3 regions of the Alkalilimnicola ehrlichii MLHE-1 genome follow, and region 3 is predicted to be linked to each of the others. Evidence: predicted binding sites of a transcription regulator. Region 3 holds the regulator's gene; each other region holds the start of a gene.

Region 1 (4,281 bases), 1.4 Mb from region 3:
GGTCCGGGACGCCGCCGCGGCCCTGCCGCGCCGTTGCCGCCCCCGGCCCCCGCTGTCCCCGTCCGCGGACGCCTTGTCGCCCGTCTTACCTTTGGCCTTGTCCTGTACCTCCGCCTCTGCGGGTGCCTCGCGCTCCTCTTCCTCGCTCTCCAGCCAATGGATGGCGTCCTGCTCGGCGCGCGGCTGGATCCGCTCGGTGATCTTGATGGCGGTATTGCCGTGACGTACCCCGTAGCGGCCGCGGAAGACCGGCATGTCCTCGGCATACACCTTCACCGCCTCCGGCAACTCCACCGGGATGATGTCGCCCGGCTTCATGTTCATCACATCGCGCAGGCTCACCTCCACCTCGGTGAGCACGCTGGACAGCTCCACCTCGGCAAACTTCATCTCCTCGCGCAGGGAGCGGGTCCAGCGTTCGTCCACCTCGTTGCGGTCCGACTGCACGCCGGCATCGAGCAGCTCCCGGATCGGCTCGATCATGGTGTAGGGCAGCGTCACGTGGATATCGCCGCCGCCGCCGTCGAGCTCGACATGGAACTTGCTGACCACCACCACCTCGCTGGGGCTGACGATATTGGCGAACTGCGGGTTGACCTCCGAGTGCATGTACTCGAACTCGGCGTTCATCACCGGGTTCCAGGCCTCCTCCAGGTTCTCGAAGGCCTGATCGATAAGCATGCGGATGACCCGCAGCTCGGTGGGCGTGAACTCGCGCCCCTCGATCTTGACGAAGAACCGCCCGTCGCCGCCGAAGAAGTTGTCCACCACGATGAAGACCAGCTTGGGGTCGATGATGAACAACCCGGTGCCGCGCAACGGATGCACCCGCATCAGGTTCAGGCTGGTGGGCACGAACAGGGTATGGACGTACTCGCCGAACTTCATCATCTCCACACCCACCACCGACACCTCCGGGGTGCGGCGCAGCATGTTGAACAGCCCGATGCGGAACAACCGGGCGAAGCGCTCGTTGATCATCTCCAGCGTGGGCATCCGCCCACGCACGATCCGCTCCTCGGCGGTGAAGTTGTACGAGCGCAACTCGCCAGGCTCGGCGTCGTCCTCGGTATCCACCGCACCGTCGTCGACGCCATGCAGCAGGGCGTCGATTTCATCCTGGCTGAGTATGTCCTGGGCCATGGGTCCTACCCCTATTGCATGACGAAGCGGGTGAAGTAGACCGCCTCCAGCCTTTGCTCAACACCGCGTTCGGCCAGCACCTGATTGACCTCCTCCAGGGCAGCCTGACGCAACGCCTCGCGGCCGGCGCGGGTGTTCACCTCCTGGTAGTCCTGATCGGCAAACAGGTCGAGAAGATTATTGCGAATCACCGGCATGTGCCGGTCGATCGCCTCTTCCACCGAGGCGTACCGCGTCTCGAGCTGCACCCGTGCCTGCAGGTAACTGATGCGGCCACCGCGCTCGAAGTTGACGGTCAGTGCGGGGTCCAGCTCGATGTAGATGGGCTCGTCCAGCGCCTGTTCCACCTGCGGCTCGTCGTTGCCGACGGAGCCGATCATCCCCGTCAGATAAGCGGCAACTGCCCCTCCCACGGCCAGAAGCACGACCAGAATCGCGATGAGCAGGATGACCACCAGCTTGGACATCCCCTGTTGTTTGCTTGTGGCTGTTGCCATTGACCGTCCGCCCTCCGACAGAAATCCGACGCAGAAAGAGAGAAGCAAAAGCGGTGCCAAATGGCGCGCTTTTGCCGAGCTCCAGTGTAACGGATTAGCCCTAAAGGTATAGAGCCTGCCCGCTTGACAGCCGGCCTTCTTGCAAATAGATTGCACCACTTGATGCAACAGTATTGCATTTCACACCTGCCAACCTGACGCCCTTCGTGGGCCGCATCACGTCACACGCATTGGGGAGCAACACAATCATGATCAAGAAGACGCTGGCCGTTGCCGCCACGTTGGTCATGCTGGCACCGGGAGGGGTGCTGGCCGACCGGACTGGCGATGGAGAGGTGACCTCGCAGATGCAGCGGGACCCGCTGGATCAGCCGGGGCTTCGGGCCCAGGCGCTGCCGCTGGGCGGCACGCGGGAGCAAGTCGATTCCGGCACCGCGTTCAACCCGGCCCTCTCGGTGATCCTGGACGGGGTGTACTACTCCGAGTTCACCGGTGAGTGGGACGCCCCGGCGGGCTTTGACAGTGGCCACAGCCACAGCCACGGCCACGGCCACGGCCACGGCCACGACCATGACCTGGACGAGGGCTTCAACCTGCGCGAGACGGAGATCGCCTTCTCCGCGTCGGTGGACAACTACTTCGACGCCATGGTGATCCTGGCCATTGAGGGCGACTCCGGCATCGAGGTGGAAGAGGCCTATCTGACCACCCAGAATTTGCCGGCGGGCCTGCAGGTGAAGGCCGGTAAGTTCCTGTCCGACATCGGCTACATCAACAAGCAGCACCCGCACGACTGGGACTTCGTCGACCGTCCACTGGTCAACGAGTTCCTGTTCGGTGACCACGGCCTGCAGGAGAAGGGGGTGCAGCTCTCCTGGGTGCCAGCGACTCCGGTCTATACCCGATTCGGCGTCGAACTCCTGCAGGGTGAGACCAGCGGGATCGCCAACTACATCGGTTCGGGCCGGGTAGAGGAAGTGACGGTGACCCCCGATCCCGTCACCGGGGACCCCACCCGGCAGCGCTGGCGGGACGACAACCCCTTCGATGATGCCTCCGGACCCCGTCTCTTTACCGGCTTCTTCAAGATTGCGCCGGACCTCGGCTACAACCACGCCGCCCAGTTCGGGCTTTCCTACGGGATCGCCACCACCTTCCAGAATGAGCAGCAGCACTCCAGCACCCGGTACGAATCCTGGGACGGTGATGCCTGGTTCGCCGGTGTGGACGCCGTTTATAAGTACGACAGCGGTGGTGCCTACGGCCACGGCAACCTGCGACTGCAGGGCGAGTACTTCCTGCGTGAGATCGACGTCGACTACATGAGTCAGAGCTTCCAGGGCGTCAACAACGGCAGCCTGCAGACCACCGACAGCTTCTCCGATCGCCGGCGCCAGGACGGCCTCTACCTCCAGGCCGTCTACGGGTTCGCCCCGCGCTGGGAGGTCGGCGCCCGCTTCGAGGCCCTGGGCCTGACCAACGAGTCGTTGGTGCCGGACCGCAGCGCCGGTGAGTTCGAGGACTTCGACGCCAGCTACCGGTACACGCTCAACACCACGTGGCGCCCGACCCACTTTTCCGCGCTGCGAGCTCAGCTCAACTACAACGACTTCGCCAAGGAGGACGACCACACCAATCGCGGTGCCTCCTTCATGCTCCAGTACAACCTGAGCCTGGGCGTGCACGGCGCACACCCCTTCTGATCGAACCGGGCTAACCTGACCGCCTGCCGGGCCCTTACGCCCGCCAGGCGGTCAAACCGTGACACTCATTCAAGGCGAGGAGACACAGAATGCACCGCTGGATACTCGCAATCGCCCTGTTGCTGTTCGCCGGTCTCGCCCAGGCCGGGATGAACGTGGTGGCCACCACCAGCAACATGGGCATGCTCGCCCGCACCGTCGGCGGCGAGCACGTCAACGTCACCGTCCTGGCCCCGCCGGACCGCGACGCCCACTACCTGAGCGTGCGCCCGAACATGATGACCCACCTGCGCCGGGCTGATCTGGTGGTCGCCGTGGGGGCCGAGCTGGAGATCGGCTGGCTGCCGCCGGCCATCGACGGCGCCGCCAATCCCGCCATCCGTCCGGGGCGCAGCGGCTACTTCGAGGCTGCCGCCCAGGTGGAGCGCATCGGCACCGGCGTGGCCGCCGACCGGGCCCAGGGCGACGTCCACCCGGAGGGCAACCCCCACATCTACCTGGACCCGGTGCGCCTGGCCACCGTGGCCGGGGTGCTGGCCGAGCGCATGGGCGAGCTGGACGAGGCCAACGCCCAGAGCTATCAGGCCAATGCCCGGCGCTTCGCCGAGGCGGTGGAGGCGCGCCTGCCGGAGTGGGAGGCCACCGTGGCGCAGAGTCCCGGCGTGCTGCTCTACCACGAGGACGCCGACTACCTGCTGGAGCGCCTGGGCGTGGAACGGCTCGGCTATGTCGAGCCGCTGCCCGGCGTGGAGCCCACGGCCTCCCACCTGCGCGACCTGGTGCGCCGGCTGGAGGGCACCGAGGGCGTCATCCTGCGGGCCGAGTTCCAGCCCGGCCGCGGGCCGGACTTTATGGCCGAGCAGCTTGGCTGGCCGAGCCAGGGGCTGCCCACCGGGGTCCCCGTTAACGGTGACCTGGACGATTACCTGGCGCTGATT
Region 2 (4,281 bases), 580 kb from region 3:
CCTGCTGGGCGGCACCCTGGGCGAGCTGGAGGAGGCCTTCGAGCTGACCTTCCCCGAGCCGGGTCGGGTGGCCCTGCAACCCCGCGAGGCCACCCTGGACTACGAGCATGTGCTGCTGCGGCTGGAGGACGGGGTGCCTGTGGAGCTGGAGTTGGAGGACGGCCTGGGCCAGATCACCGTGCTCAGGCTGGAGGCGCTGGAACGCGATGTCGAGATCGATCCCGGCCGGTTCGAATTCCAGCCACCGGAGGGCGCAGACGTGATAGAGGCCGGAGGAGGGCGGACGCTTTGAGCCACCAGGAGGGGTTGCCCGGGTTGGATCCGGAGCCAGCCGGCGCGGGCCCCGGGGCCGACGCGCCGGAGCGCGAGGGTGCCGATCTGGCCGCCCGGCCGTTGGCCGATCGCATGCGGCCGCGCACCCTGGATGAGTTCATCGGTCAGGACCACATCCTGGGCGAGGGGCGATCGCTGCGCGAGGGCATCCGCGCCGGGCGGCCCCACAGCATGATCCTCTGGGGGCCGCCCGGCACTGGCAAGACCACCCTGGCGCGGCTGGTGGCGGAGGCGGCCGAGGCACGTTTTCTCACCCTCTCGGCGGTCATGGCCGGGGTCAAGGACATCCGCGCGGCCATGGAGGAGGCCACCCGGGTGCGGGCCGCGGGGGGGCGCACCCTGCTGTTCGTGGACGAGGTGCACCGGTTCAACAAGGCGCAGCAGGACGCCTTTCTGCCCTGGGTGGAGGACGGCACGGTCATCTTCATCGGTGCCACCACCGAAAACCCCTCCTTCGAGCTCAACAACGCCCTGCTGTCGCGGGCCCGGGTCTACGTGCTCCGGGCCCTGGACGAGGTCGCCATCGAGGGCATCGTCCGCCAGGCCCTGGCGGAGCCGGAGCGCGGTTATGGCGGTCGGGTGCGGCTTACCGACGACGCCCTGCGGCTGGTGGTGCGGGCCGCCGACGGCGACGCCCGCCGGGCGCTGACCACCCTGGAGATCGCCGCCGACCTAGCGGAGTCGGACACCGTGGACGAGGCGGCCATCCGGGAGGCGGTGGCCGGTGGCACCCGACGCTTCGACAAGGGCGGCGATGCCTTCTACGAGCAGATCTCCGCCCTGCACAAGTCGGTACGCGGCTCTGACCCCGACGCCACGCTCTACTGGTTCTGCCGCATGCTCGATGGTGGTTGCGACCCGCTCTACATCGGTCGGCGGGTGATCCGCATGGCCTCGGAGGACATCGGCAACGCCGACCCGCGCGCCCTGCAGATGGCCCTGGATGGCGTCGAGGCCTACGAGCGCCTCGGCAGCCCGGAGGGCGAACTGGCCCTGGCCCAGGCGGTGGTCTACATGGCCAGCGTGCCCAAGAGCAACGCGGTGTATGCGGCCTTTAACGCGGCCATGCGCGACGCGCGCGAGCAGGGCAGCCAGGAGATCCCGGTGCACCTGCGCAATGCCCCCACGCGATTGATGAAGGAGCTGGGCTACGGCCGCGCCTACCGCTACGCCCACGACGAGCCGGATGCCTACGCCGCCGGTGAGAACTACTTCCCCGAGGCCATGGGCGTGCGCCGCTACTACCGGCCGCCGGAGCGCGGGCTGGAGGCGCGTATCGCCGAGCGCCTGGAACGCCTGCATGAAATGGACCGCGACGCCGGCCTGAAACGGCCGGACTGACGGGAGGCGTCAACCATGGCCGTTCTTCGGGCCCCCCTGACCCTGATCGCCCCCCTGGTCGTAGCCCTGGCCGGCTGTGCCGCCGCCCAGGGCGGTGGCGGGGATGACATGCCTGCCACTGGGCAGGATCAGGCCTACCAGTGCGGTGAGACCCGGGTGCGCGCCGAGTTCGAGGCGGACGGCGTGATTCTGCACATCGGCATGGGCACCCTCGGCCTGGCGGCGGAAGAGGCCGCATCCGGCGCCCGTTACCGGAACCGCCACGGCGACGAGTTCCACGTCAAAGGCATGGACGAGGCCCGGTTCACGCTCGACGGGGACGAGCCGCTGCGCTGCCGGGCCACTGACCACCTGCCCCCGTGGCGGGCCGCGGAGCTTCGCGGGGCCGGCTTCTGGGCCGTGGGCCAGGAGCCGGGCTGGATGGCCGAAGTGAACAACAACCAGACGCCGGCACTCACGCTTACCCTGGACTACGGGGAGCGGGAACTGGCCTTCGACCGGATCAGCCCCTTCATCACCCCGGACGGTGGCACGGCATTCCGGGTTGAGTCCGATGACCACCGGGTGGAACTGCACATCCAGCGCGCCACCTGTCGCGACAGCATGAGCGGCGAGCGCTTCAATGCCACCGTGGAACTGCGCGTGGACACCAGAACCTATCCGGGGTGTGGGCGTTTCCTGCGTCAGTGACCCGTGTGCCCCAATCGCGAATCACCGGGAGGCATCGCGGGTTCCCGCCGTAAGCGGTGAAGGGTGGGATAGTTGAGGCGCTGCTTACCTCGCCGGGGCGCTATACCGGGGCAATATGACCAGTATTATGGTGCGGTGCACCATTATCGCGCACGGCGCGATGGTGCGCTCAGGGTGGAGGTATGTAACAACCGGAAAATAGAGATAAATATGGATATAGTGCATCCTTTCTGATTGGCCTGGAATTTGCACATGCTGACTGAGATCAGGCCCTGGCGGCAGATCCGTCGGGTGATTTTCTCAGGCTACGAACGACAAGGGGCACTATGGCGAATACCAGCGCCACTCAGGAGGTCGCCGACTATCTGCTGGCCTCCAAACGTTGTGAAATCCTGGGCCTGGATCATCTGCTACACATGGGCCGCCTGGTGGCCGCGGTCAGTGACTTGGTGCATGCGCTCCAGCAGGAGCGGGGCCTGTCCAACCTCCATGTGGCGTCCCGTGGCGAGCGGGCCGGTGAACGGTTGGCGCGGCGGGTAGAGGAAACCCGAGACAGGGAGCAAGCGTTTCGTGAGCGGCTCGCCGAGCTGGACACGCAACGGCTCTGCAGCCCGGGGTTCGTTCGCCTGTTCGCCCGGATCGCTTATGCCCTTCACGGGCTCGATGAACTGCGCGCCGTGCGCCGTGAAATCCGGGGTCTGAAACTGTCCCCGGAGGCCATCATCGAGGGCTACAGTGAACTGGTGCGCGGTCTGCTCGCTGTGGTCTTCGAGGCGGCTGATGCGGCCGCCGATCCGGATATCTCGCGCGTACTGGTGGCCATGTTTCATCTCATGCAGGGTAAGGAGTTGGCCGGGCAGGAGCGCGCTGTGGGCGCTGCTGGCTTCGCCCGTGGCGGGTTCGACGAGCCCCTTTCCGGACGGCTACAACAATTGATAGACCACCAGGAGCGCTGCTTTCAGATCTTTATGGAGTTCGCCGATTCGCGCTCTCTGGATGCGTGGCGGGGGGCGATCAGTCGCGAGGCCATGACCACGCTGGAGCGGTTCCGGCGCATCGCCTTCGCCTCCGTGCAGGAAGGGCAGGCCGAGCAATCGCTCTGCGATGACTGGTTCGAACTGACAACTGCCCGGATCAATGCGATCAAGGAGGTGGAGGACCGTCTGGAGGTAGCCCTGACTGAGCTCTGCGCACGAAAACTCGAGGACGCCCGGGCGGATTTGGACAAGCACCGGATCGAGCTGGACACCCTGGTTGAACAGCCGGGGCCGGGGTCTTTCGCCATCTTTTATGACCCGCCCGCCGATGCACCTCCGGTGGAAGAAACCTACGACGCCGGCTGCGCCAGCCCCCGTTTGGGCCGCTCGCTGATCGATCTGGTGCAGTCCCAGTCGCTCCGCCTGCACGAGATGGGCGAGCAGTTGCGGGAGGCCCAGGCTGCGTTGGAGGAGCGCAAGTCCATTGAGAAGGCCAAGGGTCTGATTATGACCCACCGGGACATGACTGAGGATGAGGCTTACCGGTTCATGCGTAAGCTGGCTATGACTCAGAACAAGAAGTTGGTCGATGTGGCCCGGGCGACCATTGATCTGGCGGATATGTTCAAGGGGGTGGGACGGTAAGTCCCGCACGGTGGCGCCCCGGCATGGGGTCCGGAGCGCTAGGCGGGGCCGAGGTGCTTGGCCAGTGCCTGTACCAGGGGTTTCATGAACCATCGGTGTTCCGGCATCAGGTCCACTGGCAGTGCCCGCTCCCTCAGGGCTCGGGCCACGACCGGCCCGATGGCAGCCACAGTGCATTGCCGGAGGCCATCGCGCAGGAGCTCTTCCAGGTTGCCTGCTTTGGCTACCTGCAGCAGGCGCTGTACCTGCGGGCTGCTCGTCAGGATCAGCGCATCCAGTCGGCCTTCGCCCAGGG
Region 3 (4,281 bases):
GTGGCGCCGGCGGGTCTCACTGAACCGGGTGATCAGGGTCTCGCGGCTGGCAAATAGAAAGAGCACCTCGCTGTTCAGGCCCAGTGCCTGCAGCTCGTCCAGGATCGCCGGGATGCGGTCCAGGTCCTCCGGGCGGTTGCGGGCGTCGATACCCACGGCGTAGCGGCCGCCGCCGGCGGGGCAGGTGTCATTGACGTGTCGGGCGAAGGCGCTGAGCAACCCAATGGGCAGGTTGTCGATGCAGTACCAGCCCTGGTCCTCGAGCGTGTGCAGGGCCACGCTCTTCCCCGACCCGGACAGGCCGCTGATGATGATCAACCGGATGCTCTTCATGAAGATGGTGCTCCGCCCACCGACCGCCGCTCGGGGCGGTCGGTGTTAGCCGGCCGTTTCGCTGCCCTGCCACTCCGATAGCAGCCGGTGCAGGCGTGTGGGGTCTGTGGTGGCGCGAAGCTGTTCGCACAGGCCGCTGTCGCTGAACATCTCCGCCAGGTCGGCGAGGATCTGCAGATGCTCGTCGGTGAAGTGCTCGGGGACCACCAGCGCAAACAGCAGATCCACCGGCTCCCGGTCGAAGGCGTCGAAGTCCACCCCCTGGTCGAGGCGGATCATGGCACCCCGCGCCTGCTCGATGCCCTCCATGCGGGCGTGGGGCAGGGCAACGCCGTGGCCCAGGCCGGTGCTGCCCAGCCGTTCCCGCGCCACCAGCCGGTCGAAGACCTGGGTGGAGGCCAGTGTGGTGTCATCCGCAGTCAGCAGGTCGCTGAGTTGTTCCAGCACGCGCTTCTTGCTGCTGACCTCGGCGTCGCAACGGATGCGGTCCGGAGTGATGAGTTCGGCGATTTTCATGGTGTCGTTCAGCCCGGGGCCGGTGACCGCGACGGCGGTCACCGGCCGATGGTTGAGTGTCTACTCCGCGGCCCCTGCGCCCGCTCCCGCCTTCTGAGCAGCCCCCTCGCGGCGGTGGTGGTCGGTGACCTTCTCCTTGTGCTTGACCAATTGGCGGTCAAGCTTGTCGATCATGCCGTCGATGGCGGCGTACATGTCTTCGTCGGTGGTCTCCGCGTGCAGCCGGTTGCCGCTGATCAGCAGATTGGCCTCGGCCTTCTGCCGGAGTTTTTCCACCGAGAGGATCACGTGGCTGTCCACCACGTTATCGAAATGGCGCTCCAGGCGCTGGAATTTCTCCCGTACATAGGCCTTCAGGGCATCCGTGACATCCACGTGGTGACCGGTGATCTGTATTTGCATGCCGCCTCCTTTCAACGTTGCGATTCAGGCCAGTCGCTTGCGCTCTGACGAGGACGCGATGGCCATAGCCTCACGATACTTGGCTACGGTCCGTCTTGCCACGTTTATGCCCTCCTCCTGGAGGATATTGGCAATACGACTGTCACTGAGTGGTTTGGTGGGGTTCTCATCGGCGATCAGACGCCGGATGCGGGCACGGATGGCGGTGGCGGAGCACTCGCCGCCGTCCACCGTCTGCACATGGCTGGAGAAGAAGTACTTGAACTCCAGGGTGCCCCGCGGGGTGTGCATGTACTTGCGGGTGGTGATCCGGGAGATGGTGGACTCGTGCATGTCCACCGCCTCGGCCACCTCGCGCAGGACCAACGGCTGCATGGCCTCTTCGCCGTGGTCGAAGTAGCCCTGCTGGCGCTCGACGATGCAGCGGGCGACCTTGAGCAGGGTGTCGTTGCGGCTAAGCAGGCTCTTGATGAACCAGCGCGCCTCCTGCAGGTGGTTGCGCAGGGTGGTGTTGTCGCTGCTGTTGTCGGCGCGTTTGATCAGGCTGGCGTAATAGCTGTTGACCCGCAGCCGGGGGGCGGTCGCGGGATTGAGCTCCACCTGCCAGCGGCCGTCGCTGCGCCGGACCACCACGTCGGGGACCACGTACTGGGTCTCGTCGCCACCGATTTGCGAGCCCGGCCGCGGATCGAGGGTCTGGATCAGGCCCAGGACCTCGCGAAGCTGGTCCTGATTGAGCTTCATGCGCCGACAGAGTTGGGCGTACTGGCGCTGTACCAGCATGTCCAGGTGCAGATCCACCAGGCGCCGGGCCTCGGGCAGCAGTGGGGTGTCCGGCGGCAGCTGCTCGAGCTGGATGAGCAGCGCCTCACGCGGATCGCGGGCGGCCACGCCCACCGGGTCGAAGTGCTGGATGCGCCGGAGCACCGCCTCGACCTCATCGGGCTCCACGGCCCACTCCGCCGGCAGGGCGGAGATCAACTCCTCGATGCCGGCGCCCAGGTAGCCGTCGTCGCGCACGGAGTCGATGATGACCTGTGCGATGGCCGCGTCCCGATCGGTGAAGGGGGTGAGCTCCGCCTGCCAGGTCAGGTGGTCGTGCAGGGTTTCACCGCCACCGGAGCGGTTGGCGTAGGGGTCGCGGTCCTCGTCCTCGCTGTCCGGCTGGCTCCAGGGGGTGCTGCCGTCGTAGATGTCATCCCAATTGGAGTCCAGCGGCAGGTCCTCGGGGATGTCGGCCTGCTCCTGGGCGGCGGTCTCCTCGCCCGCGGTCCCGGCCTCGGTGGCCTCCTCGGTGCTGGCCTCGTCCCCGCGCTCGCCCTCCGTGTCCTGGGTCTCGCCCTCTTCGGTGCGCTGTTCGGTCTCCTGCTGGTCCTCTTCGGCGAGTTCCAGCATGACGTTGGACTCGAGCTGCTGCTGGATCTCCATCTGCAGATCCAGGGTGGAGAGCTGCAGCAGGCGGATGGCCTGTTGCAGCTGTGGCGTCATAGTGAGTTGCTGCCCGAGTCGAAGTTGCAGCGATTGTTTCATGACCGTTGCCAAAGGGGGTGCCCCCCATCCGGTTCTTTTGAAGTGTGAATGCGATGTCTTGTCATGGATCTCTTTAATCGTCGCCGCCCGATGGCGTCGGAAGCGACCCGTCACGCGGGTCTGGATGCCCCTAGTTTACAGCGGAATGGCGCCTATAGCCGAAAATGCTCGCCCAGGTAGACCTCGCGCACCGCCTGGTTGGCGAGGACCTCCTCCGCGCTGCCGCGGGCGATGACCCGGCCCTGGCTGAGGATGTAGGCCCGTTCCACGATGCCCAGGGTCTCACGGACGTTGTGATCGGTGATCAGTACACCGATGCCGCGCTCGGTGAGCTGCCGGATGATGTGCTGAATATCGACCACCGAGATGGGGTCGACGCCGGCGAAGGGCTCGTCGAGCAGGATAAACTGCGGGTTGGCGGCCAGGGCCCGGGCGATCTCCACCCGCCGGCGCTCGCCGCCGGAGAGGCTGATGCCGGACTGGTCTGCCAGGTGCGGCACATGGAATTCGTCCAGGAGTTGTTGTAGCTGCTCCCTTCGGGCCCGACGGTCCAGGTCCGGTCGGGTCTCCAGGATGGCCATGATGTTCTGGGCCACGGTCATCTTGCGAAAGACCGAGGCCTCCTGGGGCAGGTAGCCGATGCCCTTGCGGGCGCGGGCGTGCATCGGCAGGGCAGTGATGTCCTCGCCGTTGAGCAGGATCTGACCGCCATCGGCCCGCACCAGGCCCACCACCATGTAGAAGCAGGTGGTCTTGCCGGCGCCGTTGGGCCCCAGCAGGCCGACGATCTCACCGGCATCCACGGTGAGTGAGGCCTCCTCGACCACGGTGCGGCCGCGATAGCGCTTGACCAGCGATTTGGCCTCCAGGCGGCTCATTCCTCGTCCCGCTCCTCCGCCGGGTAGAAGATGGTGCGGGTGCGCCGGTCCTCCCGGCCCTCGACCACTGCCTCCTGGGTCTCCAGATTGACGCGGATCTCGTCGCCGGACATGCGGTTCTCCCGCTGCCAGAGTTCGGCCCCTCCGGACAGGTGCAGGCGCTGCGGCCCGCGACTGTGGTACTCCATGCGCGGGGCTTCGGCATGCACCGTGTCGGTTTGCCCCGGGGGCAGTTGCTCGTAGGTGGCCGGGCCGCCCGCCACCTCCACCCGGTCCAGAACGCGGCGCCCCTCCACGTCGCGGGTGTGCACAACCATGCGATCGCCGGTGATGACCAGGCTGCCCTGGGTCAACACGACAGCGCCGGTGTAGGTGCTGATGCCGCGGACGTTGTCGATCTCGGCGCGGTCGGCCTCCAGATCAATGGGCCGGTCGCGGTCGGGGGTACGGGCTTGCCCCCCGGTGGCCAGCAGCAGACAGAGCAGGCCGGCCAGCAAGGTGGCGGCGCGGTTATGGCAGTTCATGGTGTCCTCTGACCTCGGATTGCAATTCGATCCTTTGCTGGTCCAGCCAAGCTCGGGCCCCCACGCCCTCGGTGTAGGAGGTGTCCTGGCGTAGCACG

What was found. The regulator sigma-54, encoded in region 3, starts transcription at its own class of promoters, with help from an activator protein. The targets are predictions, from matches to a motif close to TGGCANGNTNCNTGCTT.
Region 1: a site for sigma-54 is predicted at 1,683-1,699, ahead of MLG_RS05000 (flagellar basal body-associated FliL family protein). Genes of this name have one in related genera too.
Region 2: a site for sigma-54 is predicted at 2,600-2,616, ahead of MLG_RS08720 (nitrate- and nitrite sensing domain-containing protein). Genes of this name have one in related genera too.

The regions. Positions count from the first base shown of each region.
Region 1 is NC_008340.1:1,108,850-1,113,130, reverse strand. It holds gene fliM (flagellar motor switch protein FliM) at 1-1,143, opposite strand, end outside; gene MLG_RS05000 (flagellar basal body-associated FliL family protein) at 1,155-1,640, opposite strand; gene MLG_RS04995 (TonB-dependent receptor) at 1,988-3,343, shown strand; gene MLG_RS04990 (metal ABC transporter substrate-binding protein) at 3,433-4,281, shown strand, end outside.
Region 2 is NC_008340.1:1,953,915-1,958,195, reverse strand. It holds gene lolA (outer membrane lipoprotein chaperone LolA) at 1-292, shown strand, start outside; gene MLG_RS08730 (replication-associated recombination protein A) at 289-1,674, shown strand; gene MLG_RS08725 (COG3650 family protein) at 1,690-2,364, shown strand; gene MLG_RS08720 (nitrate- and nitrite sensing domain-containing protein) at 2,691-3,986, shown strand; gene MLG_RS08715 (uroporphyrinogen-III synthase) at 4,025-4,281, opposite strand, start outside.
Region 3 is NC_008340.1:2,531,290-2,535,570, reverse strand. It holds gene rapZ (RNase adapter RapZ) at 1-324, opposite strand, end outside; gene ptsN (PTS IIA-like nitrogen regulatory protein PtsN) at 379-849, opposite strand; gene hpf (ribosome hibernation-promoting factor, HPF/YfiA family) at 910-1,251, opposite strand; gene MLG_RS11300 (RNA polymerase factor sigma-54) at 1,276-2,781, opposite strand; gene lptB (LPS export ABC transporter ATP-binding protein) at 2,934-3,659, opposite strand; gene lptA (lipopolysaccharide transport periplasmic protein LptA) at 3,656-4,183, opposite strand; gene lptC (LPS export ABC transporter periplasmic protein LptC) at 4,170-4,281, opposite strand, start outside.